Regions from separate parts of the Comamonas sp. JNW genome, predicted to be linked through region 3. Evidence: predicted binding sites of a transcription regulator. Region 3 holds the regulator's gene; each other region holds the start of a gene.

Region 1 (10,182 bases), on a different contig from region 3:
GAGTTGCCCACCGCATTGGTCGCGGAGCGCCCCATGTCCAGGAAGGTGTCGATGCCCAGGATCAGCAGCAGACCTGCTTCAGGGATATTGAAGTGGCTCAAGGTGGCGGCAATCACCACCAGTGAAGCGCGCGGCACGCCGGCAATGCCCTTGGAGGTGAGCATCAGCACCAGCAGCATGGTGATCTGCGTGGCCAAGGACAGCTCGATGCCATAGGCCTGTGCGATGAACAAGGTCGCAAAGGTGCAGTACATCATCGAGCCATCGAGGTTGAAGGAGTAACCCATCGGCATCACAAAGCTCGAGATCTTGCGCTTGACGCCAAAGCGGTCCAGCGCGTCGAGGATCTTGGGGTAGGCCGCTTCCGAGCTGGCCGTGGCAAAGGACACCATAAAGGCCTCCTTGATGAGGGTCAGCAGCTTGAACACGCGCTTGCCCAGGAATGCCATACCGGCCAGCACCAGCAGCGACCACAGGATGAACAGGCCCAGGTAGAACTCGCCCATGAACACGGCGAACTTGAGCAGAATGCCCAGGCCATTGATCGCCACGGTCGAGGCCATGGCCGAGAGCACCGCCAGCGGCGCGAGCTTCATCACATAGCCGGTGATCTTGAGCATCACGTGTGATAGCTCATCAATGGCGGCCAGAAGCGTCTTGGCCTTGTCGCCCAGCGCGGCCATGGCCACACCAAAGAACATCGAGAACACGACGATCTGCAGGATCTCGTTGTTCGCCATCGCTTCGGCAAACGACTTGGGCACCGTGTGGTTGATGAACTCGCGCAAGGTGAACTTGCCGGTGGCCAGGTTGGTGGCCGCGCTCACATCGGGCAGCGGCAGACCGAGGTTGGCGCCTGGCTGCAGCACGTTGGCCAGCACCATGCCCAAGAGCAGCGACACGAGCGATGCGGTCAGGAACCACATCATCGCCTTGAAGAACACCCGCCCCACCGAAGCAGCATCGCCCATGTGCGCAATGCCCACCACCAGGGTCGAGAACACCAGCGGCCCGATCAGCATCTTGATCAGGCGCAGAAACACATCCGAGACGATAGCGATATAGCCAGCAATATCCTTGGCAGCGGCTGCATCCGCAGCGCCTGCGTTGACTGCGTAGCCCAGTGCAATACCGGCCAGCATCGCCGCCAAAATCCACAGCGCCGACGAAGAGCCCTTTTTGCCCGTGAGAGCCATAACCAATACCTTTGATGTCTGTGATTTATGGTGCTGTCCAGGGCGATCTGGGCCTCGTATGCGGCACATCAGCAAGGCGTTCATGCTGGGCTGTGTGCGCTTTTTCCAGCCCGGGCAGGCTTTGCTGCCGGGAGCAAGCGGCGGTTCGGCCGCAAAAGGGAAGAGCGATGAGGCTGCCTTGGACGGCAGGATTGCAGGTTCTGCGGGCCCGATTGTAGCCGCAAGTTTTTACGGGTAAACGCGTACGCCTTGAGAAAGTGGGCACCTACATGGTAATTTTTTCTCAATTCACGGGAAATATTACAAAGCTGCCAGGCAACTTACGGCGCAGTGCGGGCGGCTTCACAGGCAGTCTGCCCGCTTTCGCATAGACGTGTTGTAACAGCTTATTCAGAACGCGCGCGCTAGCGCGCGCGGGCGTCCTGCATATGCTGCAGCTCATCGGTATAGCGGCGCAGTTGCTGCGCCTGGCCTTGCAGCAGGGGCCGCACATCCAGCGGCAGGGCCGATTCCAGCACGCGCTGGTAGCGCTCGGCCACCAGCACCAGGCAGAGATTGCACTCGGCAATCAGGTCGCGGTCGCTGTGGAGGTTGGCGCGCTGCTTGAACTCGGTCCAGCCGCGATGCATGCGGCCAGCAGCACTGAGCCCGGGCCGCTCGACCAGCGGACTGGGTTCAGCCAGTTGCAGCTGCACATCCTGCAGCTGCCAGTCCATGGCGCGAAACTGCTCGGCCAGTGCATACAAATGGCTGCGCAGCGCAATCGCCCGGGCTTGCTCGCTGCCCGCGACCAGGCATTCCTCGCAATCGGCCAGGCCTTGCTGGAGCACGCGCACCGCATGCTGAACCTGGACGGCAGACAGCTGTTCGCCTTGCAGGCCGCTGATCGCGTGGTCATAGGCGGCGCGCGCAATGGTCCTCGCTTCGGTCCAATCCATGGGATTGCTGCCGCGCACATGCTGCCACTGCACCTCCAGCTGGGTGGCCAGCGCATCAAAGCCCGAGGGATTGCGCTGCGCCGCATACCAGCCCAGCGCGAGCGCCGGGCGGTAGGCCTCAAAGGGCTGACCCGCCACATAAAAATCCATGCTTTGGTAGTGGCTGCGCCAGTAGCTGTCTTCACGCGCAGGGTTGCCCCACAGGGCCTTGGCCTTGGGCGGCAGACCGCCGGCCATCGCGCCGTGCAATGCATCGCCCGCCAACTGGGCCATCCCATTGGCGGTCGACGCTGCCAGCCGCAAGGTATTGAGCAGCGCCGAGCGCTGGCGGCCAATGCGTTCGGGCGAGTTGCGGTACGCCTGGGCCGAAAACACCGAAGTCATCTTTTGCATGGATTGCACCACCGGGCAGACAGTAATGGCCCATTGTGGCACGGTTCAAACCGCATCAATGGCTGGCCTCTGTCAGCGAAACCGCCGCCTTGGAGGCGGCGGCTGGTCTACCCTTCAATGCGCTTACGCATCAATCATCGCTGGCCGACAGCCCCAGCTCCTGGATCTTGCGGGTGATGGTGTTGCGGCCAATGCCCAGGCGCTGGGCCGCCTCCATGCGCCTGCCATGGGTGGCGGCCAGTGCACTCTTGATCAGCTGCGATTCAAAGCGCCGGCTGAGCACATCCCAGACCTCGGTGCTGCCCGATTGCAGCAGCACATCGGCCTCGCGGGCCAGGTCGCCCTCCCAATCACCGCCCTGGCCTGCACCGCTGGCCAAGCCATGGACGGGCATGGACACGACGGGCTGGCTGGCAGGCACCTCAGCGGCAGCGGGCCGGTAGCTGTGGTCTTGCGGCGCGGCCTGCACCGGTTGCGCTGCGCTGGCCAGGCTGGCGGAGGCCAGTGGCGCAGCCGGCGTGGCCTGCAGCACCTCGGGCGGCAGATCCTGCACGGACACCCACTGCGCGGGCGCCATGACGGTGATCCAGTGGCAGATGTTCTCCAGCTGCCGCACATTGCCCGGGAACGCAAACTGGGCCAGTTGGGCCAGTGCCGCTTCCGACAGCTGCTTGGGCTCCACCCCCAATTGCTTGGCGCTGGCTGCCAGAAAGTGGCGCGCCAGCATCGGAATGTCTTCCTTGCGCTCGCGCAGCGGTGGCAGGCGCAGGCGGATCACATTGAGGCGGTGGAACAAATCCTCGCGGAACACGCCCTTGTGCACCCGGTCTTCCAGGTTCTGGTGGGTGGCCGCTATCACGCGCACATGCGACTTGACCGGCACATGGCCGCCGACGCGGTAGAAATGCCCGTCAGACAGCACACGCAGCAGCCGGGTCTGCAGGTCAAACGGCATGTCGCCGATTTCGTCCAGAAACAAGGTGCCGCCCTCGGCCTGCTCAAAGCGGCCCCGGCGCTGGGTCTGCGCGCCGGTGAAGGCACCGCGTTCATGGCCAAACAGCTCGCTCTCGAGCAAGTCCTTGGGAATGGCGGCGGTGTTGATGGCCACAAACGGGCCACCCGCCACCGGCGAATGCTTGTGCAGCGCGCGCGCGACCAGCTCCTTGCCCGAGCCAGACTCGCCCGTCACCATCACCGTGACATTGCTTTGCGACAGGCGGCCGATGGCGCGGAACACATCCTGCATCGCCGGGGCCTGGCCCAGCATCTCGCCATTGCCGCCCGACTGGGACAGCTCAGGCGCCTGGCTTTCGCTTTGCTGCACGGCGCGCTTGATCAGCTCCACGGCCTTGGGCAGGTCAAACGGTTTGGGCAGGTATTCAAAGGCCCCGCGCTGGAAGGCCGAGACGGCGCTGTCCAGGTCCGAGTAGGCGGTCATGATGATGACCGGCAGCTGCGGATGGTCCTCATGCACCTGTTCGAGCAACTGCAGGCCATTGCCACCCGGCATGCGGATGTCGCTGACCAGCACTGACGGCGCCAGTGCCTGGTCGCTCACATTGTCAAAGGCTTCGAGTACTTCCTTGGGATGCACAAAGCTGCGCGTGGGCAGCTGCTCGCGGGCGAGTGCCTTCTCCAGTACAAATCGGATCGACGGGTCATCATCCACTATCCAGATTGGTTTCATTGTCGCTATCACCCTACCCTTACAGTTCTACATACCGTGGTCCTGCAGCAAGGGAAGCCAACTGCCCCCTAGTCTGTCAACGGCAGCATGATGCGGAAATCCGTGCGCCCGGGCTCGCTCTCGCATTCAATCAGGCCTTCATGCCGCTGCACAAAGGTCTGCGCCAGCGGCAAACCCAGGCCCGTGCCACCATCACGTCCGGTCACCAAGGGGTAGAAGATCCGCTCCTTGATGTCCGGCTCGATGCCAGGACCGTTGTCGATGACATGCAATTCCAGTGCCAACTTGTGCCGCTTGCGGCCCAAGGTCAGCTGCCGGGCAATGCGGGTGCGCAAAGTAATGCGCGCCTGGTCCTGGGCCATTTGCGGCACCAGCACCTGCGCAGCATTTTGCACGATGTTCAGCAAGGCTTGAATGAGCTGCTCGCGATCGCCGCGGATCTCGGGCAGCGAGGTGTCGTAATCGCGCTCGATGCGCAGGCCCTGCGGGTACTCGAGCAGCACCAGCTGGCAGACGCGCTCGCAGACCTCGTGGATATTCACATCCCCCACCGTGTGCGGGTGGCGGTGCGGCGCGAGCAAGCGGTCGACCAGCGCCTGCAAGCGGTCGGCCTCGTGAATGATGACGTCGGTGTATTCCTTGAGCTGAGCATCGGGCAGCTCCAGCTCCAGCAGCTGGGCCGCGCCCCGTATGCCACCCAGCGGGTTCTTGATCTCATGGGCGAGGTTGCGGATCAGCTCCTTGTTGGCAAGCGCCTGCTCGCGCACACGCTCCTCGCGGTCCTGCCGCACCTGTTGCTCCAGCGGCCACAGCTCCACCAGAATGCTCTCCTCCTCTTCCCACCAAGAGAGGTTGGCATGCACGGGAAAGGCGTCTTGCAGGCTGCGCCGCAATTGCGCCTCAAAGCGCAGCGACGAAAAGCGCTGCGCCCGCGCATCGACCAGGGCCTTGTGGATCAGTTCATCGTCCTGGAAAAATCCACCAAAGTAGTGGCCCAGAATGCTTTTGCGCGAGACGCCCAGCGCATTCTCCAGCGCTGCATTGACCCGCACAGCGGCGCCATCGAGCCGTATCACGGCGACCAAGGTGGCGATGTGTTCCAGCGCCTGCCATTCGCGATCCATGGCACGGAGGTCAGACATGGGATATGCCCCAAAAGGTTGAAGCTTTGATTATGGGGCCGGCAGGCGTTGGAGCTCACGCTGGATGCCAGCGATATCGCTGTCGTTGCGCGTGATTTCTTGCTTCAGATCGGCCACGCGCTTGGTGTAGAAGGCGGGGTTGCGCATCTCCAGCGCGTTTTTCTCGGGCTCGCCGTTGTTGTACTCACGCGCCAAAGCGAGCTTTTTGTCCTGGGCTTTTTTCAGCTCGGTCTCCAGGATGAGGCGCGCGTCGGAATCGCGGGCGCGGCCTTCGGCGGTGGTGGAGCGTGGCGCGGGTGTCGCAGCGGCGGGCGCACGCGCGGGGCGCGGGGCAGCTGCGGGGGCATTGGGTGCGGGTGCCGGGCTGGCAGCGGGTGTGTGCGGGCGCGTGCCTTGCACGATGGTGACATTGGCGCCTTCGACCACGGCGCAGCCCTTTTGCCGCGCCTTGGCCACATCGTTGGTGTATTCATTGCCACAGCGATAAATGCGATCCTGCGCCACCGCGCCTTGCGCACATGCCACTGCCACCATCAAAAACAACAACTTTGTATGCATAACCCCGTTTCGCCCGTTCACTCCACTTTGCCCGTATGTCCGTGACAGCCCGTTAGCGGCTTTGCACGATGGCCCCTCTCTGCAACCCGCAGTGTAGCTACAAAGGAGGCCGATCATGCCGAACAGTTCCTGCTGTTACAGATTCGCCGCTGTCCGGCCATGCCCCCTGCCCCAAGAACTCCCATAAAAAAAACGGCCTGCCACCTTCGCAGGTCGGCAGGCCGTTTTGCCCAAAGGGCCAGGTCACGAGGACCTGGCCAGCAGGGGCTTACAGCGAGTAGTACATGTCGTATTCGACAGGGTGCACGGCTTGGCGGAAGCGGGTCACTTCGCCCATCTTCAGCTCGATGTAGGCGTCCAGCATGCTGTCGCTGAACACACCGCCCTTGGTCAGGAACGCGCGGTCGGCATCCAGTGCCTCCAGAGCCTGGTCCAGGCTGTGGCACACGGTAGGCACCAGCTTGTCTTCCTCGGGTGGCAGATGGTACAGATCCTTGGTGGCGGCTTCACCCGGATGGATCTTGTTTTCCACGCCGTCCAAACCGGCCATCAGCAGCGCTGCGAAGCCCAGGTAGGGGTTCATCAGGGGATCGGGGAAACGTGCTTCCACGCGGCGGCCCTTGGGGTTGCTCACGTAAGGAATACGGATCGATGCCGAGCGGTTCTTGGCCGAGTAAGCCAGCTTCACAGGCGCTTCGAAACCAGGAACCAGGCGCTTGTAGCTGTTGGTGCCAGGGTTGGTGATGGCGTTCAGCGCGCGAGCGTGCTTGATGATGCCGCCGATGTAGTACAGCGCGAAATCGGACAGACCGGCATAGCCGTCACCGGCGAACAGGTTCTTGCCGTCTTTCCACACGGACTGGTGCACGTGCATGCCCGAGCCGTTGTCGCCCGAGTAAGGCTTGGGCATGAAGGTCGCCGTCTTGCCGTAGGTGTCTGCCACGTTCCAGATCACGTACTTTTGCACCTGGGTCCAGTCGGCACGCTCGACCAGGGTCGAGAAACGAGTGCCCAGTTCATTCTGGCCAGCGCCCGCCACTTCGTGGTGGAACACTTCAACCGGGATGCCCAGCGATTCGAGCAGCAGCGACATTTCAGCGCGCATGTCCTGGGTGCTGTCAACAGGAGGCACAGGGAAGTAGCCGCCCTTGACGCGTGGACGGTGGCCACGGTTGCCGTTATCGAACTTGGCGCCGCTGTTCCAGGGTGCTTCGTACTCTTCGATGTCGAAGAACGGGTTGTTGGGCTCGGTGCTCCAACGCACGCCATCGAAGATGAAGAATTCTGGCTCTGGACCGAAGTAGGCGGTATCGCCCAGGCCCGATGCCTTCAGGTAGGCTTCTGCGCGCTTGGCAACCGAGCGTGGATCGCGGTCATAGGCCTTGCCGTCACCGGGCTCGATCACGTCGCACTGCAGGAACATCGTGGTTTCGTCAAAGAACGGATCGATGTTGGCGGTGTTGGGATCGGGCATCAGCAGCATATCGGATGCTTCGATACCCTTCCAGCCAGCGATGGAGGAGCCATCAAACGCGTGGCCCGAAGTGAACTTGTCTTCGTCAAAGTGCGAGATAGGCACCGTGACGTGCTGTTCCTTGCCACGGGTGTCGGTGAAACGCAGATCAACGAACTTGACCTCGTTCTCGTCCAACATGCTCATCACATCTGCAACGCTCTTGGCCATCTAATGCTCCAAAGAAAATCGTGAATAAAAAGGGCTGTGCCAAGACTAAAGCAGTTTACGTGCCAGTTTTATGACATGCCCATGCCAACCAGAAGATGCGGGCCTGCCAGAACGCGAACGCACCCGGACTTTGCCCAAAGCCAGACTGTAACGCGCTTTTGGCCTGGGGCCCCGGGAGGCGCTGAGGATTTTGCAGCCAACGGCCCAGATCTGTGCAGGCCATGGCCTGCATTGCCTTGAAAGCACCAAGATGGTGCAAAACTACCAGCGCTTTATACAGATCGCGCAACTGCACCAAAATAGCTATTTACGCACCTTATTGGTGCATTAGCGGCTGAGGCACTGGCCGAGCCCATTGGCACATGCCCTGCTCCGCGCTCTTATCTGTTTGAACAGGTTCTTACTTGGGCTCCGTGCCATCGGCCAGCAAGCCGGCATCGGTTTTATCGGCCACGAGCGGCTCCGCCACAGGCGGCTGCGCGCCCAGGTCGCCATTCTCGATCCGCAGCTGCTGCAGTGCGGCCAGGCAAAAGTGGATGAACCACAGCGAGGAGAACGCAAACGTGATCGCATAGATCCATACCGCAATGGGTACGAGCACCACAAAGCCAATGGTGAACACCATGCCCGAGGCCCAGACGACGCTGGGCGCAATGCCGATGTAGCCCGAGATGATGCCCATCAGCAAGAGCGGCCAGCGGTAACGCTGCAGCAGCGTGTCGCGCTCAGCCTTGCTGGCATGTTCTGCCAGTGCATCGACACTCATCACGCGGTAGGTCAGCCAGCCCCAGATGACAGGCGGCACGATCAGCACCAAAGGCGGGATCAGCCACAGCGGCATGGTGACGACAAAGGCCACCATGGCTACCGCCGAGGTGCTCAAAGCCCAGAGCACGCTGGTGACCAGGCCCATGCCCTGCTTCTTCTCCAGCCGGGCAAAGCGCTGCTCGGTCACCATGTTGACCAGGGCTGGTGTCATCAAAAGCGCAATCACCAGCAGCGCGACCACCGCCGCTATGGGCGTGATCAAGATCAGCACCACAAAGGGCGCAATGCCGGCTGCAAAGCCTTCCGTACCAGTGCTGCCAAACCAGCTGAACACTGTGCGCAGCCAGCCAATGGTCTCCACCCAATGCTGCATCGTCGCCACAGCACCCGACCAGTAGAAATAGCTCCAGCCACCCAAGGCCACGAGCATCACCACCAGTGGCAGCACCGACAGCAGCATGACCCGGGGACGGAAACAATAGGCAGCGGCACGCCAGAAGGCATCAAACATCAGGCGGGAGCCCGCAGACGCGAGGGGCATGGGGTGAACTCCTTATGTATCTGGGCGGGTGGCCAGGCTGGCGGACCGCTCAGTGGTTCGGCATCAGCCGGTTGCGCAGCACTCAGGCGCGGCCCAAAAGGCGCAGCAGCCCGCGCCATTGCTGGCTCCAAAAGCCGCGTCCGTAATCGCGCAACTGCCCTTGCCGGTTGGGCTGCACCTGGTCACGGATACCGGTAGGGTCATAGCGCAGCTCAAAGTTGGCGGTGCCAAAAAGCATATCCCACCATGGCAGCAGCACACCGAAATTGCAGCCCCCCAAGCGGGTGCGTGGCGCAGCCTCGCCGGCCTTTACCGCCGTGTTGGGCGCTGCGCTGGCAGCGGGCGATTCATGGCCGATGCCAATCGCATGGTGGCGGCGGTGAAAACGCGGGCTGATCCACAGGCGCTCGCCCAGGCGGCCAAACCACAGGCGCAGATTCGCGTGCTGCAGGCTTTCACTCAGCTGGGTGATCGCGACAATCGCCACAAACTGGCTGGGCGCGACACCGATCAACACGGCCACGAACACCAGAATGCTGTCATGCACCAGGTCATCGAGCAGGTGGTTGCGGTTGTCGCTCCACATCGTCATCTGCTGCTGCGAATGGTGCAAGGCATGCAGCCGCCACCACCAGACAAACTGGTGCTGGCCGCGGTGGATCCAGTAGGCCACAAAGTCGAACACCACCAGGTAGATCAGCAGGCTCACCCAACCCAGGTCGGTCACACCAGGCCAGAGCGCATCGAGGTGCCAGGTCTCAAAGCCGCGCACGCGCAGCGCGCCCACCACCATGTCCCACAGCGGATCGATGGTAAAGAACAAGGCCAGGCGAAACAGGCCCAGGCGATGGATAAAGGTGTAGAGCATGTCCACCCGGATCGCATGCCGGTCGGTCACAGCCTCGACCGGCCGCCAGCGCTGCAAGGGCGCAATCACCAGCACCATGATGAGAATCTGCAGGCAACCCACGAGGAACCAGCCCGCTGCCGTGTAGCCATCTTCCAGATAGCTGGCCAGGCCCAGGTTGAACAGCAGAGGCTGCAGCAACTGCTCAAAGAGCCACTGCTGTGCGTTGTCAAAAAGCGTGCTGAGAAATTCCATGGCAAACCATCAATTCAAACCAGACCACAAGCCTTGCAGCGGCCAATGTGCGCTACGGAAAGCGCTCTCAGCCACCATGCTGACGAATCCATTCTTGGTACTGGGGATGTTCGCGCAGGGTGGCAAAGCAAAATCCCTTGGCCTGCAGGCCTTCAATCAAGGGCTGCAGCACG
Region 2 (10,182 bases), on a different contig from region 3:
CTCAATACAGTTGCCCAGCAAGTCGGCCTGCACATGGCGCGTGGCCTGCGGCAAGATCACCCAGCGCAGTGCTTGCAAACGGCTCAGACCGGTGGAGCGGGCCGCTTCCATCTGACCTTTGGGAATGGCCTCGATGCCGGCGCGAAACACCTCGGCAAAGTAGCTGGAGTTGTTCAGCGTAAAGGCCAGCATCACGGCAATCAGCTTGGGCACATCGCCGATGACAAAAGGCAGGCCAAAGTAGAGAAAAATCAGCAAGACCAGCGGCGGAAAGGCGCGAAAGAAATCAATATAGGCAATGATGCTCCAGCGCAGGCTGCGGCGGCTCGATTGCGTCTGGCCCAGGGCCAGCAGCAAGCCTGCAGCTGCACCCAGCGGAATCACCAGCACCGAGAGCCAGATCGTGGTCCAAAAACCTTGCAGCAAATACGGCAGCGCTTGCTGGAAGACCTCGAGGTTGAAGAAGTTTTGTAAGAAAATTTCCATGGCTTGGCACTTACGCGGTGGTTTTGGTTTTGTGCTCCAGCCACCGCGAGAAAATCACGATCGGCAAGAACACCAACAGGTAGAGAAATGCCCCAATCGTCAGCGGCGTGGGGTTGCCCGCCACCGCCGATGCGGCCTGCGCATTGCTCAGAATTTCCCCCAGGGCAACGATCGAGCCCAGTGCGGTGTTCTTGGTCGTCGAGATCACACGGTTGGTCAGCGGCGGTACCGCGCGGCGCAGCGCCTGGGGCAAGACCACCCAGCGCATCGCCTGCCACCACGACAGGCCGGTGGAGCGCGCCGCCTCGGTCTGGCCTTTGGCCAGCGAGGCCATCGCCGACCAGATGCTTTCTTGCGCATAAGCGGCCAGCACCATCGACAGGCTCACCCAGGTCGCGGCAAAGGCCGATAACTCCAGCCCCAGGGTCGGCAGGCCAAAATACAGCAGGATGAGCACCACCAGCGGTGGCAGCGAGCGCATCACGTCCGAGAAGATCACAGTGGCTGCCGTCAGCCAGCGCAGCTGCAATGCGCGGCCAATTGCCATGGCCAGACCCAGCGCCAGACCGGTGATGACGACCGCTATGCCGACCCCGATGGTGACCAGCATGCCACGCGCGATGTCGGCCCAGTATTCCTGCGCGATGGCAAGGTTGAAAAAGGTAAATAAAAAACCGCCACTGGACTCGCTCATAGGCTGCCACCTGCGCCAATGAATGCCTGCAATGCAGCGCCTTTGACTCCATTCGTGCCATGCATGTAGCGGCCCACAAAGCTGCGGGTGCGCTCTTGCTGGGGGTTCTCAAAAATCTCAGCCGGGGTACCCGCTTCGGCGACCACGCCGCCATCCATGAAGATCACGCGGTCAGCCGCTGCGTGGGCAAACGCCATTTCATGGGTCACGACCAGCATGGTCATGCCTTCATCGCGCAGCGCGCGCATCACCTGCAGCACCTCGTCAACCAGCTCCGGATCCAGCGCGCTGGTGGGCTCGTCAAACAGCATCACCTGGGGCTTGAGCGCAATGCCGCGCGCAATGCCCACGCGCTGCTGCTGCCCGCCCGATAGCTGGCTGGGAAACGCGCTCGCCTTGTGGGCCAGACCCACTTTGGCCAGCGCCTCCTGGGCAATGGTCTCGGCCTCGGCTTTGCTTTTTTTCTGCACCTGGCGCAGTGCCAGGGTGATGTTTCCCAGCACGTTCAGGTGGGGATACAGGTTGAAGTGCTGGAACACCATGCCGACGTTTTGGCGCACCTGGTTGACATCGACATCGGACCGCATGATGTCCTGGCCGTTGATGACCACCTGGCCGTCGCTGGGCTCTTCCAGCCGGTTGCAGCAGCGCAGCATCGTGCTTTTGCCAGAGCCAGAAGGTCCGATGACGCACACCAGCTCTGCCGGGTACACACGCAAGTTCACACCACGCAAGACGTCCAGCGAGCCGTAGGATTTGCGCAGTTCAACAAGTTCAAGAATGGGGGCACTCATAGGTTCTCAGCACTTCAGGGTTATCACAGCCATCGCGTGCTTACGAGCACTTCGGCTTAACGGGGGTGGCGTCGTAGTTCTCGGTGCCTGGCACGCCGTGGCCTGGGCTGACGGTGCGCTCCACGCTGTTGGTCTCGGGCGAGTAGCCATACCATTTTTCTGCGAGCTTGGCGATCGTGCCATCGGCCTTCATGCACTTGAGCACGTTGCTGACCTGGTCACGGCCGGCCTTGTCGTCGAGGCGGAAGGGAATCGCCCAGACCAGCCCGGTCTTGATGGTGTAGCCCGCCTGCAGCGCAGGCGATTGTTTGACGGCCCAGCCCGCCACCGTGCTGCCGGTCAGGTTGTAGTCGGCACGCTTGGTCAAGACGGCCTGAATCGCATCGGCGTTGGAGCCGTAGACGAAGTACTTGAAGCCGTACTTGTCGGCGTTCTCTTTGGCCCAGGCGTCGTAGTTCGAGCCCTTGTTGACCGCAACAACCTTGCCTTTCAGCGCCTCCAGCGACTCCAGCGCGGCTGCGTTTTTTCGGCCCATGAAGGTGTAGTTCGTCTCGGTGTAGCCCTCGGTAAACAGCATGGCTTTGGCGCGCTCAGGCGTGACCGTCACAGGCGCGAGCAGAAACTCGTATTTGCCGCTGTTGAGACCCGGCACCAGGCCCGAGAATTCGGTTGCATCAATGCTGAGCTTGCGGCCCAGGCGCTTTGCGATTTCTTCGCCCATGTCGACGTTAAAGCCTTGCAGGCCGCCGCCGATCTTGACCATGGCCTGCGGGGCAAAGGTGGGATCCAAGGCGGTTTTCAAAGGCGCAGCAGTTTGTGCGTGGGCTGCGCTGGTCAAAGCCAGTGCCAGTGTCAGCCAGGAGACGCGAGTGAGGGTATGGGCAAGGTTGTTCATGGGCGGAGTTGGTTCATTCATGGATGAAAAGCCATCACTGGCTGGGCCTGAAAGCTTGGGAGCTTGAGAAAATTATTGGGCGCATTGGCCAAGCTGTCGCCTGCCGTTTTATCGGTATGCCTTAACCTGTTGTTAAGGGCCCGCCAAAGCCAGGCTGGGCCTGGCTTTGGCACGCAAAAGGCGACGTCATCTGGCACTCAATACTGCTGCCAGGCCTTGCCTTTGAGCCCCAGCCATTGCGAGGCATCAGAGGGCTTGGGCTGCTGGGCTGCTTGCAAAATCGGCTCGGGGCATTCGCAAGGCAAGAATTGGCCACGGCCACGCTCGGCCTGCAGCTGGGCGTTCTCGACCACGACCTCGCCACGGCTGATCACGGTGATGGGCCAGCCATTGACCACACGGCCCTCGTAAGGCGTGTAGCCGACCTGGTCGTGCAGGTCGCTCCAGCGCACGCTGCGCTGGGCTTGGGGGTCCCAAATCGCAATGTCGGCATCCAGGCCGACGGCAATATCGCCCTTGCGTTTTTGCAGGCCATACATGCATGCATGGTTGGTGGCAGTGAGACGCACAAATTCTTCGGGCGTGAGGCGGCCAGTCAGCAGGCCCTCGGAGAACAGCAGCGGCAAGCGCAGCTCCAGGCCGGGCACGCCATTGGCCATTTCCTTGAAGGTGGTGGCATCGCCCTTGGGCAGCTTGCCGCTTTCATCGAACTTGTAGGGCGCGTGGTCAGAACTGTAGATGCCCAGGGTGCCATCCAGCAGGCCTTGCCAGACCTTGTCTTGCGCGGCCTTGTCGCGCACGGGTGGACTGCAGCAGAATTTTGCGCCTTCCAGGCCCTCCTGGTCCATGTCTTCTGCGGTCAGGAACAGGTATTGCGGGCAGGTCTCGGCATGCACTTTGCTGCCCAGTTGCCGGGCACTGCGAATCACTTCAATCGCCTCGGGGCCTGAGATATGCACCAGCAAAATCGGCACATCGAGCAGATTGGCCAGCTGGATGGCGCGCGAGCTCGCTTCGATTTCTGCAATCGCATCGTGGGCCACGCCGTGGAATTTGGGTGCCGTGAGGCCCTTGTCCAGCAAGCGGCGCGCAATCCAGCGGATCACGTCGTGGTTCTCGGCATGCACCATGACCATCGCGCCTTCGCGGCCTGCGACTTCCAGCACATCCAGCATCTGGAAGTCGTCGATCTTGAGCTTGTCGTAGGTCATGTAGACCTTCAGCGAGGTGATGCCCTCTGCAATCGCGCGTGGCAAATCCTGCTCCAGCATTTGAGGGGTGATCTCGGACAGGATCAGGTGAAAGCCGTAGTCGATCACCGCTTTCTCGGCCGCCAGCTTGGCGTAGGCGGCGATCACCTCGGGCACTTGCTGGCCTTTGTGCTGCGCAGCAAACGGGATCACGCAGGTCGTGCCACCAAACGCGGCCGAGACCGTGGCGCTGTAGAAATCATCAGCGCACATCACGCCCGCGCTGGACGCTTGTTCAATATGGGCGTGGCTGTCGATGCCGCCAGGCATGACCCACAGGCCTTGTGCGTCAATGTCACGCCGCCCTGCTGGCAGGTTCTCCCCAATGGCAGCAATGGTGCCGCCCTGAATGCCGATATCGGCCACAAAGGTGTTTTGGGAGGTGCTGATACGGCCGTTGCGGATGGTCAAATCAAACATGGCATCGTTTCTTTCTCAAGCTAGGTTCAGACAGATGCCCGGGTGGTAAGCAGGCTTCATGCCAACTTGCACCGGATTGGTGCTCATTGCATCGGCTTTGGTGCATGGAGCGGCCTTGGGGCAGTGTTTTTGGGAACCTGAATACATTCTTAGTGCGCGTAGATTTGCGCTTCTGAGCGGAAGCCTTTGACCTCGATCGGATTGCCAAAGGGATCGCGAAAGAACATGGTCCATTGCTCACCGGGCTCGCCCTCAAAGCGCACTTGGGGCGCGAGCACAAACTCCACACCGGCGACTTGCAGGCGGTCGGCCATGGCGCGCCAGTCGGGGTAGAGCAAGATGATGCCGAAGTGCGGCATCGGCACCATGTGCTGGCCGACCTTGCCGGTGTTGGCCGTGGCAAAGGGCTCGCCCAGGTGCAGGGAGATTTGGTGGCCGAAGAAATCAAAATCGACCCAGGTGTCGGTGCTGCGGCCTTCGATGCAGCCGAGCACGCCGCCGTAAAAGGCGCGGGCCTGGTCCAGATCGCGGATATTGAAGGCAAAGTGGAAAGCGGAAGGTAAATTCATGGTGTATGGACTCTGGAAATAGCTGGACGGTGCGGGCGCTGGCGAATGCATGGAACGCAGAGCAGGCCCGCTCGGGACGTGGCAGATGGCATCAAGCCAGGGCCTGGCTGAGCAAAGGCAAGTCGACATTGGCCCCTGACAGCACAACCACTGCACTTTGGCCCTCTAGCGGCAACTTGCCTGCGAGCAAGGCTGCCAAAGCCACTGCGCCGCCGGGCTCGACCACCAAGCGCAGGTCTTCGATGGCAAAACGCATGGCAGCCAGTACCTCGGCGTCGCTGACGCTGACGGCCTGGCTCAGGCGCAGGCCATTGATCGCATAAGGCAGCTCGGCCGGTGTGACGGCCTGCAAGGCATCGCAAATCGAATCGGCCGATTGGGGATTGCTCTGGCGCGTGCCACTGGCCAGTGAGCGCACGGTGTCATCAAACGCAGCCGGTTCCACGGCGACGCAGCGGGTCTGCGGGCTCAAGGCGGCCAGGCTCAGATTGCAGCCCGCCATCATGCCGCCACCGCCACAGGGGGCGGCAAACAGACCGAGTTGCGCCAGGTCATCGGCAGGCAAGTCCTGCAAGGCTTCGAGCGCGACCGTGCCTTGGGCGGCCAGCACTTCGGGAAAGTCGCCCGGTGGGATCAGGGTTGCGTCGGTCTCGGCCAGCAACTGCATGCCGATCTCCTCACGGCTTTGCGTCATGCGGTCGTAGTGCACCACTTTGGCGCCCTGCTCCAGCGCCTTTTTGACCTTGTTCTTGGGCGCATCAGCGGGCATCACAATCGTCGCCTGCACGCCCAGCGTGGCAGCGGCCCAGGCAATCGCCTGGCCGTGGTTGCCCGTGGAGTACGCGATCACGCCGTTCTGGCGCTGCGCTTGGCTGAGCGACAAGATCGCATTAAAGGCACCGCGCAGCTTGAAGGAACCGGTGATTTGCAGGCATTCGGGCTTGAGCCAGATGCGTGCACCCGTGCGTTCGCTCAGGCTGCGCGAAAACAGCAGTGGCGTGCGGCGTATATAGGGCGCAATGCGCTCGGCGGCCAACTCAACATCGGCAAACGTGGGCACGCGCATTACGCCAAACAGCTCATGCTGGATGCTGCTGGGCAGCTCGGCCAGGCTGGGCGCATTCATTAGTTCTGCTCCTGGGCGACGGCAGCGCCTTGGGGCTGCCAAACCGCAGGCGCTGTGCTGCCAGTTTGGTTGGTGAGCCGCTGGTAGGCTTCGAGGCGGCGGTGCTGCGCAAAGTTGAAGATGGTCGTGCGGCCCAACTCGCACATCGCGAGGTTGCAGTCGGCCACGACCAGCTCGTCGTCCCAGCTGGTAGCCATCGCCATGATCTCGCCTTGCGGGTTGACGATGATCGAGTGGCCCATCAGCTCAAAGCCGTCTTCATTACCCGCCTTGGCCACGCCCACGCCAAACGTGGCGTTTTGGTAGCAACCGGCCTGGATCGATAATTGCGAGTGGAAGTTGCGCAGGTGGTGGGCTTCAAAGCCACGGTTTTCCTGGTTCACGGCCGGGGTGTTGTAGCCCAGCATGACCAGTTCCACCTGCTGCAGACCCAGCTCACGCCAGGATTCTGGCCAGCGGCGGTCGTTGCAGATCAGCATGCCCATGTTGACGCCTTCAACTTCACCTACAGGCGCGCGGGTGACCGGAAAGCCCAGGTTGCCCACTTCAAAATAGCGCTTCTCCAGGTGCTGCACCTTGCGGATGGTGGAGAACTCCTTGTGACCGGGCAGGTGGATTTTGCGGTACTTCAATATGACCTCACCCGACGGTGCAATCACCACCGAGGTGTTGAAGCGGCGCTTGCGCAGCACGCCGGTTTCATCGGCTTCGTGGGCGATCTCGGCGTAGCCCAGGTAGCAGGTGATACCGTAGCGCTTGATTGCATCGAACAGCGGCTGGGTGGCGGGCGATGGCAGGGTTTCTTCATACCAGTTGTCAGCCTGGTCGAGGTCCTCGACATACCAGCGTGGGAAGAAGGTCGTGAAGGCCAGCTCGGGGAACACCACCACATTGGCGCCGCGCTGGTAGGCGCGCTCTACGAGGCGCACCATGCGTGCGACGACCGAGTCACGGCCTTCGGCTTTTTGAATAGGGCCCAGCTGGGCGGCAGCCACGGTAATAAGACGCTTCATAGTTGTAGAACTCAAGTGCTAGGAAAACAAACAGGCCTGGTGTGACACGGCAGCGCAGCGCACGCCCAGGTCAAGCCATCAAAGTCAATCCAAGGGGAAAAAGGGTGCAAGGGCTTGTGCCCATGCCGCTAGGGTGGCGAGCAGTGGCCTACCAGCCCAGCCGCGCACGGCCCAAGGCCATCGCAGCAGCTGCTTGGGTGGGCTCGACCACCGGCACGCCAGAGGCTTCAGCCAGTGCATCGCGGTAAGAGGCCATGCCTGCACAGCCCATCACCAGCACGTTCGCGCCCTGCTCGCGCACCAGGCGCTGCCCCACCTCCACCATGCGCGAGAGCGTGCGTTCCTGGTCGGCCAATTCAGTCACGCCCAGGCCGATTGCAGCTTCGCCAGCAATACGGCTGCTGATGCCCATCGCACCGTAGTTGCGCATATGGCGGGCTATCGAGGTTTCCAAAATCGCAATCACGCCCACCCGCTGGCCCATCGACAGGGCCGTCAGCATCGCGCACTCGCTGATGCCCAGCACCGGCACGCCACGCGGCTGCATGGCCTCGCGCACGGCGTACAGGCCGGGGTCGCTAAAGCAGGCAATCACCACTGCTGCGCAGTCATCCGGCAAGGCCAGGCAATGCTGCACCAGGAGCATGGCCACGCCATCGACATCCTGTTGGCTTTGCACACCGGGCGGGCCGCTTGGCAGCCAGTCACTGACGAAGCGCGGCCCTCCAGGCATGCGCAGCGGCGAGAGCGCGAGATCAATTCCTTGGGTGACCCTTAAGCTGCTGTTGGGGTTGACGACGTAAATGGCCGATGACATGAGCGCGCCTCGTACAAATTGGAATGACTGCAATTTACGAGTATTCGCGTGGCATAGAAATTGCTGAAATGTCGGTCTTGATTAACATGAGGTTAAGGCTTGCTGGTGGCGCCCTGCTCTGTGCAGTCTCCCAGCACCTTGGCCGCTTTTGTAGTCACCTTGACTAGTAAGGACCACAATGGCCGCACTGAACTTGCGCCAGATTGAGGTATTCCGCGCCGTGATGAGCACCGGCAGCATTGCGGGCGCTTCGCAAATCCTGTTTGTCTCCCAGCCGGCCGTCAGCCGTCTGCTGGCCTACACCGAGCAGCGCATTGGTTTTGTTTTGTTTGAGCGCATCAAAGGGCGCTTGTTTGCCACGCCGGAGGCGCGCCGCCTGATTGGCGAGGTCGAGCAGGTCTACCAGTCGGTGCAGCGCGTCAACGACCTGGCAGGCGACCTGGCCAGGCACCGCACCGGCATTCTGAACCTGGTCTCGGGCCCCTCGATTGGACAAAGCTTTATTCCGCAGGCTGTCGCCAGTTTTCGCCAGCAGTTTCCCGATTGCAAGATGACTTTTGCCTGCCACGGCCACGAGCAGATTCGCGAGCGCTTGCTGAACCACCAGGCCGATCTTGGCGTGATCAGCTCAGCGATTGAGCACCCGAATCTCGACATCACGCCGCTGTGCACCAACCGCCTGGTGTGCATCATGCCGGCCAACCACGCACTGTGCGAGAAAGAAGAAGTCACCCCCGAGGACTTGATGCAATGGCCCATGGTTGGCTACGGACACGACACGCCGATGGGTCGGCGCGTGACGGCGTACTGCCAGGATATGGAGCTGGAGCCCAACGAAGTGGTGGAGGTGGGCTCGCCGCAAAATGCGGGATCGATGGTCGAGATGGGTGTGGGCATTGCGCTGGTCGATGAATTCTCGGTGCGCAGCTGGCATGCCTCGCGACCCGTCATGGTGCGCCCCTTGAGGAATGCACCGGTATTGCAAACCAATTTGGTGCATCACAAATTCGAGCCCATGTCCCAGCTGGCGCAGCGCTTTATCGCCGAGTTGCGCCAGTTGGTTGAGCAATACGGCTTTGTGCTTGCGCGAGAGAGGGATATGGAACCGGCGGTGACCCCATAGCATGGGCCAGATTGCAGAACCATCCCGCCTTTGGACGCAGCGCGTTTGCTGCAAAGCGGCCAAGCGCCCATGCAGGCAAATGCGGCTACCGCCTCAATCCCAGATCGGAGCCAGCCCCTCAGGATTGACTTCGCGGCCATTGCGCTCCAGCTGCGCAATGCGGGCCATGTCCTCGGCATCGAGCACCAGCTGCTGGGCCAGCAGGTTGCTGGCCAGGTTCTCGCGCTTGGTAGAAGACGGGATGACGGCGTAACCCAGCTGCAGCGCCCATGCCAGGGCGACCTGGGCGACGGTGGCCTGGTGCTTGCTGGCGATCTCGGCCAGTACCGGGTCCTTCAGCACCTTGCCGTAGGCCAGGGTCATGTACGAGGTCACAGCAATTCCCTGCTCCTGGAGAAAGGCCGTCAATTGGTGGCTTTGCAGGTAGGGGCTGAGCTCGATCTGGTTGGTGGCGATCTCCCCTGCTCCGACAGCAGCGATAGCCTGGCGGGTCAGCTCGATATTGAAGTTGGAAATACCGATCTGGCGCGTGAGGCCCTGGGCCTTGGCTTCTGCCAGTGCCGTCATGAACTCTTGCAATTCCACGCCATTGCCGGGGGCGGGCCAGTGGATCAGGGTCAGGTCCACATAGTCGCTGCGCAGCTTTTTGAGGCTGTGCTTGAGGCTGGGAACCAGCTTGGCCTGGCTGTAGTTGTCGGTCCAGATCTTGGTGGTGACAAACAGCTCTTCGCGCGCCACGCCGCTGTCGGCCATAGCCTGGCCCACTTCGGCTTCGTTGCCGTAGATCTGCGCGGTATCGACCGCCCGGTAGCCCAGCTCCAGTGCATTGCGCACGGAATCGACGACCACCTGCCCTTGCAGACGGAAAGTACCAACGCCAAATCGAGGAATAGACATGAAAAACTCCTTGGAAAAAATACAGATAGAGACAGGTGCGGCAGACCTGCAGCGCTTGGATCACCAACCAGGTCTTGATCGCATTGGCAACCAGTTTG
Region 3 (10,182 bases):
AACGCGGGGCTGGGCGTTTCGCATGCCGGCGGCCACTGGCGCCAGCGAGGTGGTCTACCTCAAGCCTGGCGGCCCGCTCGATTGCTCGGACGGCCAGGTGCTGCACGACTGGTGCCAGCAAGGCTGGGGCATTGCCTGGCGCAGCACCTGGGAGGTCGAGTCCGAGATTGCCGCCGGCCGCCTGGTCGAGGTGCTGGAGGACTTTGCTGCGCCGCCCAACGGCATCTATGTGATGTTCCAGCAGCGCAAGCACCTGCCGCTGCGGGTGCGCTTGTGGATCGATTTCGTCAAGCAGCACTACGAACGTGCCGATTTCTGGAAAAAGATGGAGTAACACGATGACTTTGGAAGCTGTTCTGGCCTGCCTGCACCTGCTGGCCTTGTTGACCATGGTGGTTTTTCTCTCCAGCGAGGCGGCGTTGTGCCGCGCCGAGTGGATGAATGGGGCCGTGGTGCAGCGCTTAGCGCGCCTCGATCTGATCTACGCCTTTGCCGCGCTGGCGGTGCTGGCCACCGGCTTGCTGCGCCTGTTTCTGGGCGCCAAGGGCGTGACCTGGTATGTCAGCCAGCCGCTTTTTCACCTGAAGATGAGCTTGGTCGTCGTCGGCGTGGTGCTGTCGTTCAAGCCGACAGCCGTGTTCCGCCGCTGGTTACGGCAATTGCGCGACAATGGCGCTTTGCCCGGGGACGCCGAGGTGCGCGCCACGCGTAAATGGGTCATGTGGCAAGCCCATCTGATTCCCGTGATCGCCGCCGTCGCCGTGTTTTATGCCCGGGGCTGGTAAACCGGCCTGGCGCTGGTAACCGCTTCGTCTAAGTTTCAAATATGTTGCAAGTCAAAAAAGATTTGCTCGCAGTGCTTGCTGCCGAGCTCGAGAAATTGTCGCCTGGCGCAGGTAGCCGTGCGGCCTTTGAAACGCCCAAGGTGGCCGCACACGGAGACTATGCCGTGACCGCCGCGATGCAGCTGGCCAAGCCGCTCAAGGCCAATCCCCGCGCGCTGGGCGAGCAGCTCAAGGCGGCGCTGGAGGCCGCGCCCGCCTTTGCGCAATGGGTGGATGCGGTCGAGATCGCCGGTCCAGGCTTTTTGAACCTGCGCCTCAAGCCCGCTGCCAAGCAGCAGGTGGTGCAGGAAGTGCTGGCCCAGGGCGAGCGCTTTGGCATGCAGCCGCCGCGCGATGAAAAGATCATCGTCGAGTTTGTCTCGGCCAATCCCACCGGTCCGCTGCACGTGGGCCATGGCCGCCAGGCCGCGCTGGGCGATGCCATCTGCAACCTCTACGGCAGCCAGGGCTGGAGCGTGCACCGCGAGTTCTACTACAACGACGCGGGCGTGCAGATCGACACCTTGACCAAGAGCACCCAGCTGCGTGCCAAGGGCTTCAAGCCCGGTGACGACTGCTGGCCCACCGACAGCGACAACCCGCTGGCCAAGAACTTCTACAACGGCGACTACATCGGCGATATTGCCCAGGCGTTCCTGGCCAAGCAGACCATCGAGGCCGATGACCGCGCGTTCACCGCCAATGGCGATGTCGAGGATTACGACAACATCCGCAACTTTGCGGTGGCCTACCTGCGCAACGAGCAGGACAAGGACCTGCAGGCCTTCAACCTCAAGTTTGACGAGTACTACCTCGAATCGAGCCTGTACCAGAACGGCCATGTGGACGAGACCGTCCAGCGCCTGATCGCCAGCGGCCACACTTATGAGCAAGATGGCGCGCTGTGGCTGCGCACCACCGACTTCGGTGACGACAAGGACCGCGTGATGCGCAAGTCCGACGGCACCTACACCTACTTCCTGCCCGATGTGGCCTACCACACGCAAAAGTTCCTGCGCGGCTACGGCAAGGCCGTCAACATCCAGGGCACGGACCACCACGGCACCATCGCCCGCGTGCGCGCCGGTCTGCAGGCGGTCAATGTCGGCATTCCCCAGGGCTACCCCGACTATGTGCTGCACACCATGGTGCGCGTGGTGCGCGGTGGTGAAGAGGTCAAGATCAGCAAGCGCGCCGGCAGCTATGTCACCTTGCGCGACCTGATCGAGTGGACCAGCAAGGATGCGGTGCGCTTTTTCCTGCTCTCGCGCAAGCCCGATACCGAGTACACCTTTGATGTCGACCTGGCCGTGGCCCAGAACAACGACAACCCGGTGTTCTACGTGCAGTACGCCCATGCGCGCATCTGCTCGGTGCTGCGCGGCTGGCAGGAGCAAGGCGGCGCTGGTCTGCCTGCGCTGAGCGGCATTGACCTGGGCGCGCTGCAAGGGCCGCAGGCCCAGGCGCTGATGCAGATGCTGGCCCAGTATCCCGAGATGCTGAGCAACGCCGCGGCTGGCAATGCGCCGCACGATGTTACGTTCTATCTGCGTGACCTGGCCTCGGCCTACCACAGCTACTATGATGCAGAGCGTATCTTGGTGGATGACGAAGCCACCAAACTGGCCCGTCTGGCACTCGTGGCAGCGGTCGCGCAGGTGCTGCGCAATGGCCTGGCCGTGCTGGGTGTGAGTGCACCAGAGCGCATGTGATTTTGCGAACAAAGGTAATAACTGCAATGCGACGACATCAACGTGGTGGAACCATCCTGGGCCTGATCCTGGGGCTGCTGGTGGGCGTGGGCGCGGCCTTGGCCGTGGCCGTGTACGTCACCAATGTGCCGGTGCCGTTTGTCAACAAAGGTGGCGTGCGCGGCGAGGCCAAGGACAAGGCCGAGGCGCAACGCAACCAGAACTGGGACCCGAACTCGCCGCTCTATGGCAAGAACCCCGCGCGTGCGCCCGCGGCTGTGGCACCGGCCGCTCAGGGCGTGGTGGTGCCTGAGCCGCCGCGCACGGTGGCTGACAACGCCCCCGCGCCAGTGGAAAACAAGCCTGCCAAGCCCGAAGTGGTGCTGCCCGATACCACCAAGCCCGCTGACAAGCCGGCAGACAAGACCCAGGTCGCAAAGCTCGACCCCAAGGCCGGCCAGGGCGCCGATCCGCTGGGCGATCTGGCCAAGTCGCGCAGTGCCGATGGCACCGACGGCTTCCAGTACTTCGTGCAGGCCGGTGCTTTCCGCAGCCAGTCCGATGGCGATGCACAGCGCGCCAAGCTGGCGATGATGGGCTGGGAAGCGCGGGTGAGCGAGCGCGAAGTCAATGGCCGCACCGTATACCGGGTGCGCGTGGGCCCCTTCAACAAGCGCGATGATGCCGATGGCCTCAAAGGCAAGCTCGATGGCGCCGGCGTGGATGCGCAAATCGTCCGCGTGCAGCGTTGAACTTTTGGCGGTGCAGGGCACTCCTAACCGCAACTTGTCACTGGAGTTAACAAAACATGAAACGTCGTGAGTTTTCCACTTTGGCGGCTTCCGCTACTGCCGCCTCGGCGCTGAGCCTGCCTTTTGCCACCGGCGCCAACGCACAGGCCAAGTTCAAGGAAGGCAAGGACTACCTGAAGCTGGCCAAGCCCGTCACCCCCGATGCGCCCGCTGGCAAGGTCGAGGTGATCGAGTTCTTCTGGTACAGCTGCCCCCACTGCAATGCCTTCGAGCCGCAGTTTGAAGCCTGGGCCAAGACTGCCCCCAAGAACCTGCAGATCCGCCGCGTGCCTGTGGCCTTCAACAACACCTTTGTGCCCCAGCAAAAGATCTACTTTGCGCTGGAGTCGATGGGCCTGATCCCTGACGTACATGTCAAGGTTTTCCGTGCGATCCACGTCGAGCGCCAGCGCCTGAACAAGGACGACGAGATCTTCGCCTGGATGGACAAGAACGGCGTGGACCTGGCCAAGTTCAAGGAAGCCTACAACTCCTTCAGCGTCGCAGGCCAGGTGCGCAAGGCCACCCAGCTGCAAGAGTCCTACGGCGTCGAAGGCGTTCCATCGCTGGGCGTGGCGGGCAAGTACTACACCGACGGAACCCGTGCCGGCTCGATGAGCAACGTGCTGCAAGTGGTAGAGTTCCTGGCTGCACAAGGCTGAGCGGATTCCCCAACGCTTGAGACAGAGCCCGCGCACGCGGGCTTTTTTGTGCCAGAAACGGCCTAACGCTCCAGCATGGCTACAATGGGGCAGAGCAAGATTCATGCCTTATGAGACACCGTATTTTTAACTCTTTGTTGGTGGCAGTGGCCCTGGCCGTGCCGCTGCTGTCGCACGCCGAGCGTGCAGACCGCACCAAGCCCATGAACATCGAGGCGGACGATGGCCGCCACGATGAACTCAAGCAGACCAGTGTCTTCACGGGCAATGTGGTGGTGACCAAGGGCACCATCATCATCCGTGGCGCGCAGCTGACCGTGAGCCAGGACCGCGACGGCTTCCAGCACGGCGTGGTGACTGCTGCGCCGGGCAAGCTCGCATTCTTCCGCCAAAAGCGTGACTCGGCCCCAGGCGCGCCTGACGAGTTCGTCGAAGGCGAAGGCGAGGTCATCACCTATAACGGCCGCGATGACACCGTGCACTTTGAGCGCCGCGGCGAGTTGCGCCGTTACCGCGAGACAACGTTGACCGACCAGGTCAGTGGCCCGCTGATCGTCTACAACAATCTGAGCGATACCTTCACGGTCTCCGGCCAAAAGGGCGCCCAGGCGGCGGCCGATCCCAAGCCCGGTGCGCCCAAGAAGGACCGCGTCCGTGTGATCCTGACGCCCAAGGCCGATGGCAAGGCAGACGACAAGGCCAGCGCCCCGGCCAAGCCCGCTGCCGATGACAAGACGCCATTGCGCCCCAGCACCCAACTGAACGACGGAGCCAAGTGACCGTGGCAGAAAACTCGTCGACCATTTCCGTCAACGCCCGGGTCGCCAACAGCGACCACCGCAGCCAGCTGGAGGTCTTGCACCTGGAGAAATCCTATGGCAGCCGCAAGGTGGTCAAGGACGTGTCGCTGTCGGTGCGCAAGGGCGAAGTGGTGGGGTTGCTAGGCCCCAATGGCGCGGGCAAGACCACCTCGTTCTACATGATCGTGGGCCTGGTACGCAGCGATGGCGGGGATATCCGCATCGATGGGCAGTCGGTGGCCAATATGCCGATCCACCAGCGCTCGCAGCTGGGCCTGTCCTACCTGCCGCAGGAAGCCTCGATCTTTCGCAAGCTCAGCGTGCAGGACAATGTGCGCGCCGTGCTGGAGCTGCAAAAAGATGAGCATGGCAAGCCGCTCTCGCGCGCCGAGGTCGAGCGCCAGCTCACCGCGCTGCTGCAGGAGCTGCGGGTCGAGCACCTGCGCGAATCACCGTCAGTCGCGCTGTCCGGCGGCGAGCGCCGCCGGGTCGAGATCGCCCGTGCGCTGGCCACCCAGCCCCGTTTCATCCTGCTCGACGAGCCTTTCGCCGGCATCGACCCCATCGCCGTGATCGAGATCCAGCGCATTGTCGCCTTTCTCAAGGAGCGCGGCATTGGCGTGCTGATCACCGACCACAATGTGCGCGAAACCCTGGGTATCTGTGACCATGCCTGCATCATCAGCGATGGCAAGGTGCTGGCCGCCGGGACGCCGCAAGAGATTGTGGAGAACGCAGAGGTCCGGAGGGTGTATCTGGGTGAACATTTCCGTATGTGACATCGCACGCCTTGGCGGGCGTGCCAGCCAAGATGCCGTCCCGCGCTGCGGGGCCGGCAGGGCTGATCCGTTGCCAGCTGCCCCAGCCCGTGGGGAGGCGCAGCCATGATGCCGTCGCTGTCGCTGCGCGTATCGCAGAACCTGACCCTGACCCCCCAGCTGCAGCAGTCGATTCGCCTGCTGCAGCTGTCCACGCAGGAACTGACGCAGGAAGTCGAGCAGATGCTCGACGAAAACCCGTTTCTGGAGCGCGAGGGCGATGAGGCCCCCGAGGCTGAAGCCGGTAAAGAAGCCGCTGAATCTGCCGAAGCTGCAGACGCTGCAGACGCAGCCGACAAGGGTGCCGATACTGCTGCCAGCACCGACACCAACAACAGTAGCGATTTCGAGCCCGGAACCTCCGACCAGCCGCTGGATTTTGGCGCGGGCAAGGAAACCGGCGTCGATGCCGAGGCCGCTGCCGGCGATTCGGCATCGGACTGGGAAGAGTGGGGTGGCGATCTGCCCGCGCGCTCCAGCGCCAGCGATGACGACGACGAGACGCCGATGTCCGACCGGCGCAGCGAGCACCTGAGCCTGCAGGATGTGCTGCACCGCCAGGCCTTGTCGCTGCGCCTGTGCCAGGAAGACCGGGCCGCGCTCTACTTTCTGATTGAATCACTGAACGACGACGGCTACCTCGAAGAAACGCTGGCCGAGCTCGCGCAAAGCTTTGGCGACGCCAGTGACCCCGAGCGCTACGAAGTGCTGCTGCACCACCTGACTGTGGCGCTGCGCTTGCTGCAAAGCCTGGAGCCGATTGGCGTGGGCGCGCGCAACCTGTCCGAATGCATGCAGCTGCAGATCAAGGCCCAGCAGCGCCTGTTGGATGAAGAGGGCTCGGACACGCCCGAGGCCGATGCGCTGGCGCTGGAGACCGCTTTGCTGGTCTGCCAGGAATCGCTGGAGCTGCTGGCGCGCCGTGATGTGCGCAAGCTGGTGCAACTGACCGGATGCAGTGATGCCGCGGTGCGCAGCGCGCTGGCGCTGATCGCCAAGCTCGAGCCCCGCCCCGGCCGGCCCTATGCCGATGTGGACCGCAACACCATCATCCCCGATGTCATCGTGCGACCCAGCAATGAGCGCGGCCTGCCGGTGCCCGGTTTCAGCGTGCAGCTCAATGCCGAGGTGATGCCGCGCCTGCGCGTGCAGGATGTCTACGCCAATGCCTTGCGCAGCCACAAGGGCAGCGAGGGCCATGGCGCGCTGCAGCAGCGGCTGCAGGAGGCGCGCTGGTTCATCAAGAACATCCAGCAGCGCTTTGACACCATCTTGCGCGTCTCGCAGGCCATCGTCGAGCGCCAGCGCAATTTCTTTGTCCATGGCGAGCTGGCGATGCGCCCCATGGTGCTGCGCGAGATTGCCGATGAGCTGGGCCTGCACGAGTCCACCATCAGCCGCGTGACCACGGCCAAGTACATGGCCACGCCGCAGGGCACGTTTGAGCTCAAGTACTTCTTTGGCTCAGGCCTGGGCACCGAGACCGGCGGCAGTGCGTCGAGCACGGCGGTCAAGGCGCTGATCAAGCAGTTGCTCGACGAGGAAAGCGCGAAGAAGCCGCTGTCGGATGCAAAAATCGCCGATCTGCTGCAGGCCCAGGGCATTGAATGCGCGCGCCGCACGGTGGCCAAGTACCGCGAGGCCATGCGCATCCCGCCGGCCAGCCTGCGCAAGGCGCTGTAAGCGCAAGCAGCCAGGGCCCATAAAAAAAACCGCAGCTGCGTTATGCACTGCGGTTTTGTTTTGAGACGGTGCCGCTTTACTTTGGCCACAGCCACCAGATGAACAAGGCCAGCACGGCCAGCATCAGGCCAAACTTGGTGAGCTTGTAGGCGGTCTTGTTCCAGGCCTTGAAGCGGCGGCGGTACTGGCCCATGTAGAACGAGATCTTGAAGATGCGGCTGATGAAGCCACGCGGATCGCCTTCGTTGTTGGGCGAGCTGGCGGCAGCGACCACATGCGTGCCCAGCCAGCGGTTGAGCCACTGCGCAAAGCCATTGGTCATCGGGCGCTCGACATCGCAGAACAGCACGATGCGGTTGCCTTCGGACCGGTTCTCGGCCCAGTGCATGAAGGTCTCGTCAAAGATCACGCCTTCGCCCTCGCGCCAGCTGTAGGGCGTGCCATCGACCTCGATCATGCAGCGGTCATCATTGGGCGCCAGCACAGCGAGGTGGTAGCGCAGCGAGCCGGCATAGGGGTCGCGGTGCAGGTTGAGCTTGGCGCCGGGCGGCAGCTCGGCAAACATGGCCGCCTTGATGCCGGGGATGGACTGCACCAGCGCCGTGGTCTTGGGGCACAGCTCCATCGCAGACGGGTGGGCCTGGCCGTACCACTTCAGGTAGAAGCGCTTCCAGCCGGTCTTGAAGAAGGAGTTGAAGCCCGCGTCGTCGTTGTTGGCCGCGGCCTTGATCTGCATGGCCTGGTGCAGACCGATGGCCTCTTCGCGGATCTCGCGCCAGTGGGCCTGCAGCGGGGCCAGGTCGGGGAAGGTGCTGGTGGGCAGGTAGGGCGTGCGCGGTACCTTGCTGAACATCAGCATGAACACATTGAATGGCGCCGTGAACGTGGAGTGGTCAAACAGCTGGCGCAGCAGCTTGTGCCGCACCTTGCCACGCAGGTGCATGTAGAGGCCGCAGCCAAAGAAAAGCAGCACCAGGGCCAGAACGATGATTTTTGCCATAGACAGCGATTTTAGCGACTGTGCTGTGGCGGCTGTCTGCGCAAGCGCAAACTGGCGCGCTGCAAGGGCTGCGGGGCGGTGGGATGGCCTGCTGGCAGCAGGCCTATTGCGGTTTGGTCAATGGCAAGCCAGGTGCGCTTACCTGGGCTGGGCGGCAAAGGCGGTCTTGAGGCGCTGCAGCATCTCGCGGTTGAGCTGGCGCTGCTGGCCGCTCCAGTGCGTCATCGTCTTGTTCAGCTCGGCCTGCAGTGCGTTGGCGGTCTGCCAGTCGCCCTGGCCCGCAGCCCAGATCGCGTACTCGGCCATCACATCGAAGCTGCCCGAGTGCTGGCGCGCAAAATCAAAGCTCTTGCGCGCCATCGCCTGGTCGCCCAGCTGGGCGTAGGCCTTGGCCACCAGCAGGCCCACGGCCTCGGCGCGGAAGTGCACATCGGCCTGGGCAATCACGCGCAGCTGCTGCAGCGCCTGCTGCGGATGGCCGGCCTGGTAGGCCGCTTGCGCAGCGCCCCAACGGATATCGAGGTCGTTGGCAAACGGACCCTTCATACTGGCCTCGAAGTGGCCAAAGGCCTGCTCGGCCTGGCCATTGGCCAGCAGGGCCTGGGCCAGGCGGATCTGGTTCTGCGCGGTGGGGCTGTAGTCGTAGGCGGCCTGGGCTTCGCGCACCTCGCGGGTCGGGTCCAGCGCCTTGACGGCGTTGCTCGCCAGGCTGCGGGCATGGCGCTGCAGGCGCGAATTGGGCAGGTAGATGGCAAAGAAATACACCACGCTGCCCAGGAAGGGGAAGGCCAGCAGCACAAACAGCCAGTAGTTGTTCTGGCCGCTACGCACGGCGTGGACCGCAAAAAACAGCGCAATGATGACGTGTACGCCGGCTCCGAGGTAGGGCATCCGCATTCTCTCTGAGTGATGGAGGGGAAGGGCGGCTGCACCGAGGGCTGCGGCCCGCTCTGGGGCCAGACTATAGCAGCCAGCCACCCGTTACCGCTGCGCTATGGAGCCGGGCTGGCGAATGCCACTGGCACAGTCCACATTCCCGTGCGCTTGGCAGACAATGGGGCAAGCGCGTATGCTTGCCCCCCTGCTTATGAACCAACTGCATTTGTTTTTGCCCTGCGCCGCCGGCGTCGAGGGCCTTTTGGCGGACGAAGTCCATGCCATCACCGGCGCCAGCGGCCAGGACCTCCTGGTGGCGCGCGGCGGCGTCATGCTGCGCGGCATGTGGCGCGATGCGCTGCTGCTGAACCTGCACAGCCGCCTGGCCCAGCGCGTGCTGGTCGAGCTCTCGCACAGCATGTACCGCAACGAGAACGACCTCTACCGTGCCGCCAGCGAGGTGGCCTGGGAGATCTGGTTTTCGCCCAAGGAGACCTTCAAGATCGAGGTCACCTCCCAGCACAGCCCGCTGACCAGCCTGAACTTTGCCGCGCTGCGCGTCAAGGATGCGATTGCCGACCGCTTCCGCGAGCGCCGCCACGGCGTGCGCCCCAGCGTGGAGACGCACCACCCCGATGTGCGCGTGCACCTGCACCTGACCACCGATGGCGCCACCATCTATATCGATACTTCGGGCGAGGCGCTGTTCAAGCGCGGCTGGCGCGAGGACAAGGGCGATGCGCCACTCAAGGAAACGCTGGCCGCGGCGATGATTGCCGCGAGCGGCTGGGACCCGCACGGCGACGACCCGCAGCCGCTCTACGACCCCTGCTGTGGCAGCGGCACGGTGCTGATCGAAGCGGCCCAGATCGCGCGCAAGATCCCGGCCGGCATCCTGCGCCGCTTTGCGTTTGAAAAGCTCGTGCCTTTCCAGCGCCATGTCTGGGAGGCGATGCTGGACGAGGCCGAGCGCCAGATCCTGCCCCAGAGCCCGGTGGGCATCTATGGCTCGGACATCTCGTTCCGGATGGTCGATT

The links. The regulator sigma-54, encoded in region 3, starts transcription at its own class of promoters, with help from an activator protein. The targets are predictions, from matches to a motif close to TGGCANGNAANCTGCTTT.
Region 1: the regulator sigma-54 is predicted to act here: its motif matches at 7,646-7,663, upstream of glnA (type I glutamate--ammonia ligase).
Region 2: the regulator sigma-54 is predicted to act here: its motif matches at 4,586-4,603, upstream of hydA (dihydropyrimidinase).

Annotation. Positions count from the first base shown of each region.
Region 1 is NZ_QETI01000027.1:2,972-13,153, reverse strand. Features, by position in the region: gene DCO45_RS22205 (cation:dicarboxylase symporter family transporter) at 1-1,196, opposite strand, end outside; gene DCO45_RS22195 (hypothetical protein) at 1,601-2,527, opposite strand; gene ntrC (nitrogen regulation protein NR(I)) at 2,658-4,214, opposite strand; gene glnL (nitrogen regulation protein NR(II)) at 4,283-5,356, opposite strand; gene DCO45_RS22180 (hypothetical protein) at 5,387-5,914, opposite strand; gene glnA (type I glutamate--ammonia ligase) at 6,183-7,598, opposite strand; gene DCO45_RS22170 (EI24 domain-containing protein) at 7,999-8,907, opposite strand; gene DCO45_RS22165 (sterol desaturase family protein) at 8,990-10,009, opposite strand; gene DCO45_RS22160 (polysaccharide deacetylase family protein) at 10,077-10,182, opposite strand, start outside.
Region 2 is NZ_QETI01000005.1:145,046-155,227, reverse strand. Features, by position in the region: gene DCO45_RS09670 (amino acid ABC transporter permease) at 1-486, opposite strand, end outside; gene DCO45_RS09665 (amino acid ABC transporter permease) at 497-1,180, opposite strand; gene DCO45_RS09660 (amino acid ABC transporter ATP-binding protein) at 1,177-1,974, opposite strand; gene DCO45_RS09655 (transporter substrate-binding domain-containing protein) at 2,015-2,869, opposite strand; gene hydA (dihydropyrimidinase) at 3,067-4,539, opposite strand; gene DCO45_RS09645 (VOC family protein) at 4,689-5,108, opposite strand; gene DCO45_RS09640 (threonine/serine dehydratase) at 5,200-6,234, opposite strand; gene DCO45_RS09635 (N-carbamoyl-D-amino-acid hydrolase) at 6,234-7,247, opposite strand; gene DCO45_RS09630 (aspartate/glutamate racemase family protein) at 7,396-8,064, opposite strand; gene DCO45_RS09625 (LysR family transcriptional regulator) at 8,243-9,187, shown strand; gene dkgB (2,5-didehydrogluconate reductase DkgB) at 9,281-10,084, opposite strand; gene DCO45_RS22645 (hypothetical protein) at 10,083-10,182, shown strand, end outside.
Region 3 is NZ_QETI01000008.1:41,341-51,522, forward strand. Features, by position in the region: gene DCO45_RS13020 (LysR family transcriptional regulator) at 1-334, shown strand, start outside; gene DCO45_RS13025 (DUF2214 family protein) at 339-785, shown strand; gene argS (arginine--tRNA ligase) at 827-2,536, shown strand; gene DCO45_RS13035 (SPOR domain-containing protein) at 2,563-3,267, shown strand; gene DCO45_RS13040 (thiol:disulfide interchange protein DsbA/DsbL) at 3,324-3,968, shown strand; gene lptA (lipopolysaccharide transport periplasmic protein LptA) at 4,079-4,747, shown strand; gene lptB (LPS export ABC transporter ATP-binding protein) at 4,771-5,547, shown strand; gene DCO45_RS13055 (RNA polymerase factor sigma-54) at 5,653-7,269, shown strand; gene DCO45_RS13060 (aspartyl/asparaginyl beta-hydroxylase domain-containing protein) at 7,346-8,269, opposite strand; gene DCO45_RS13065 (hypothetical protein) at 8,408-9,160, opposite strand; gene DCO45_RS13070 (THUMP domain-containing protein) at 9,357-10,182, shown strand, end outside.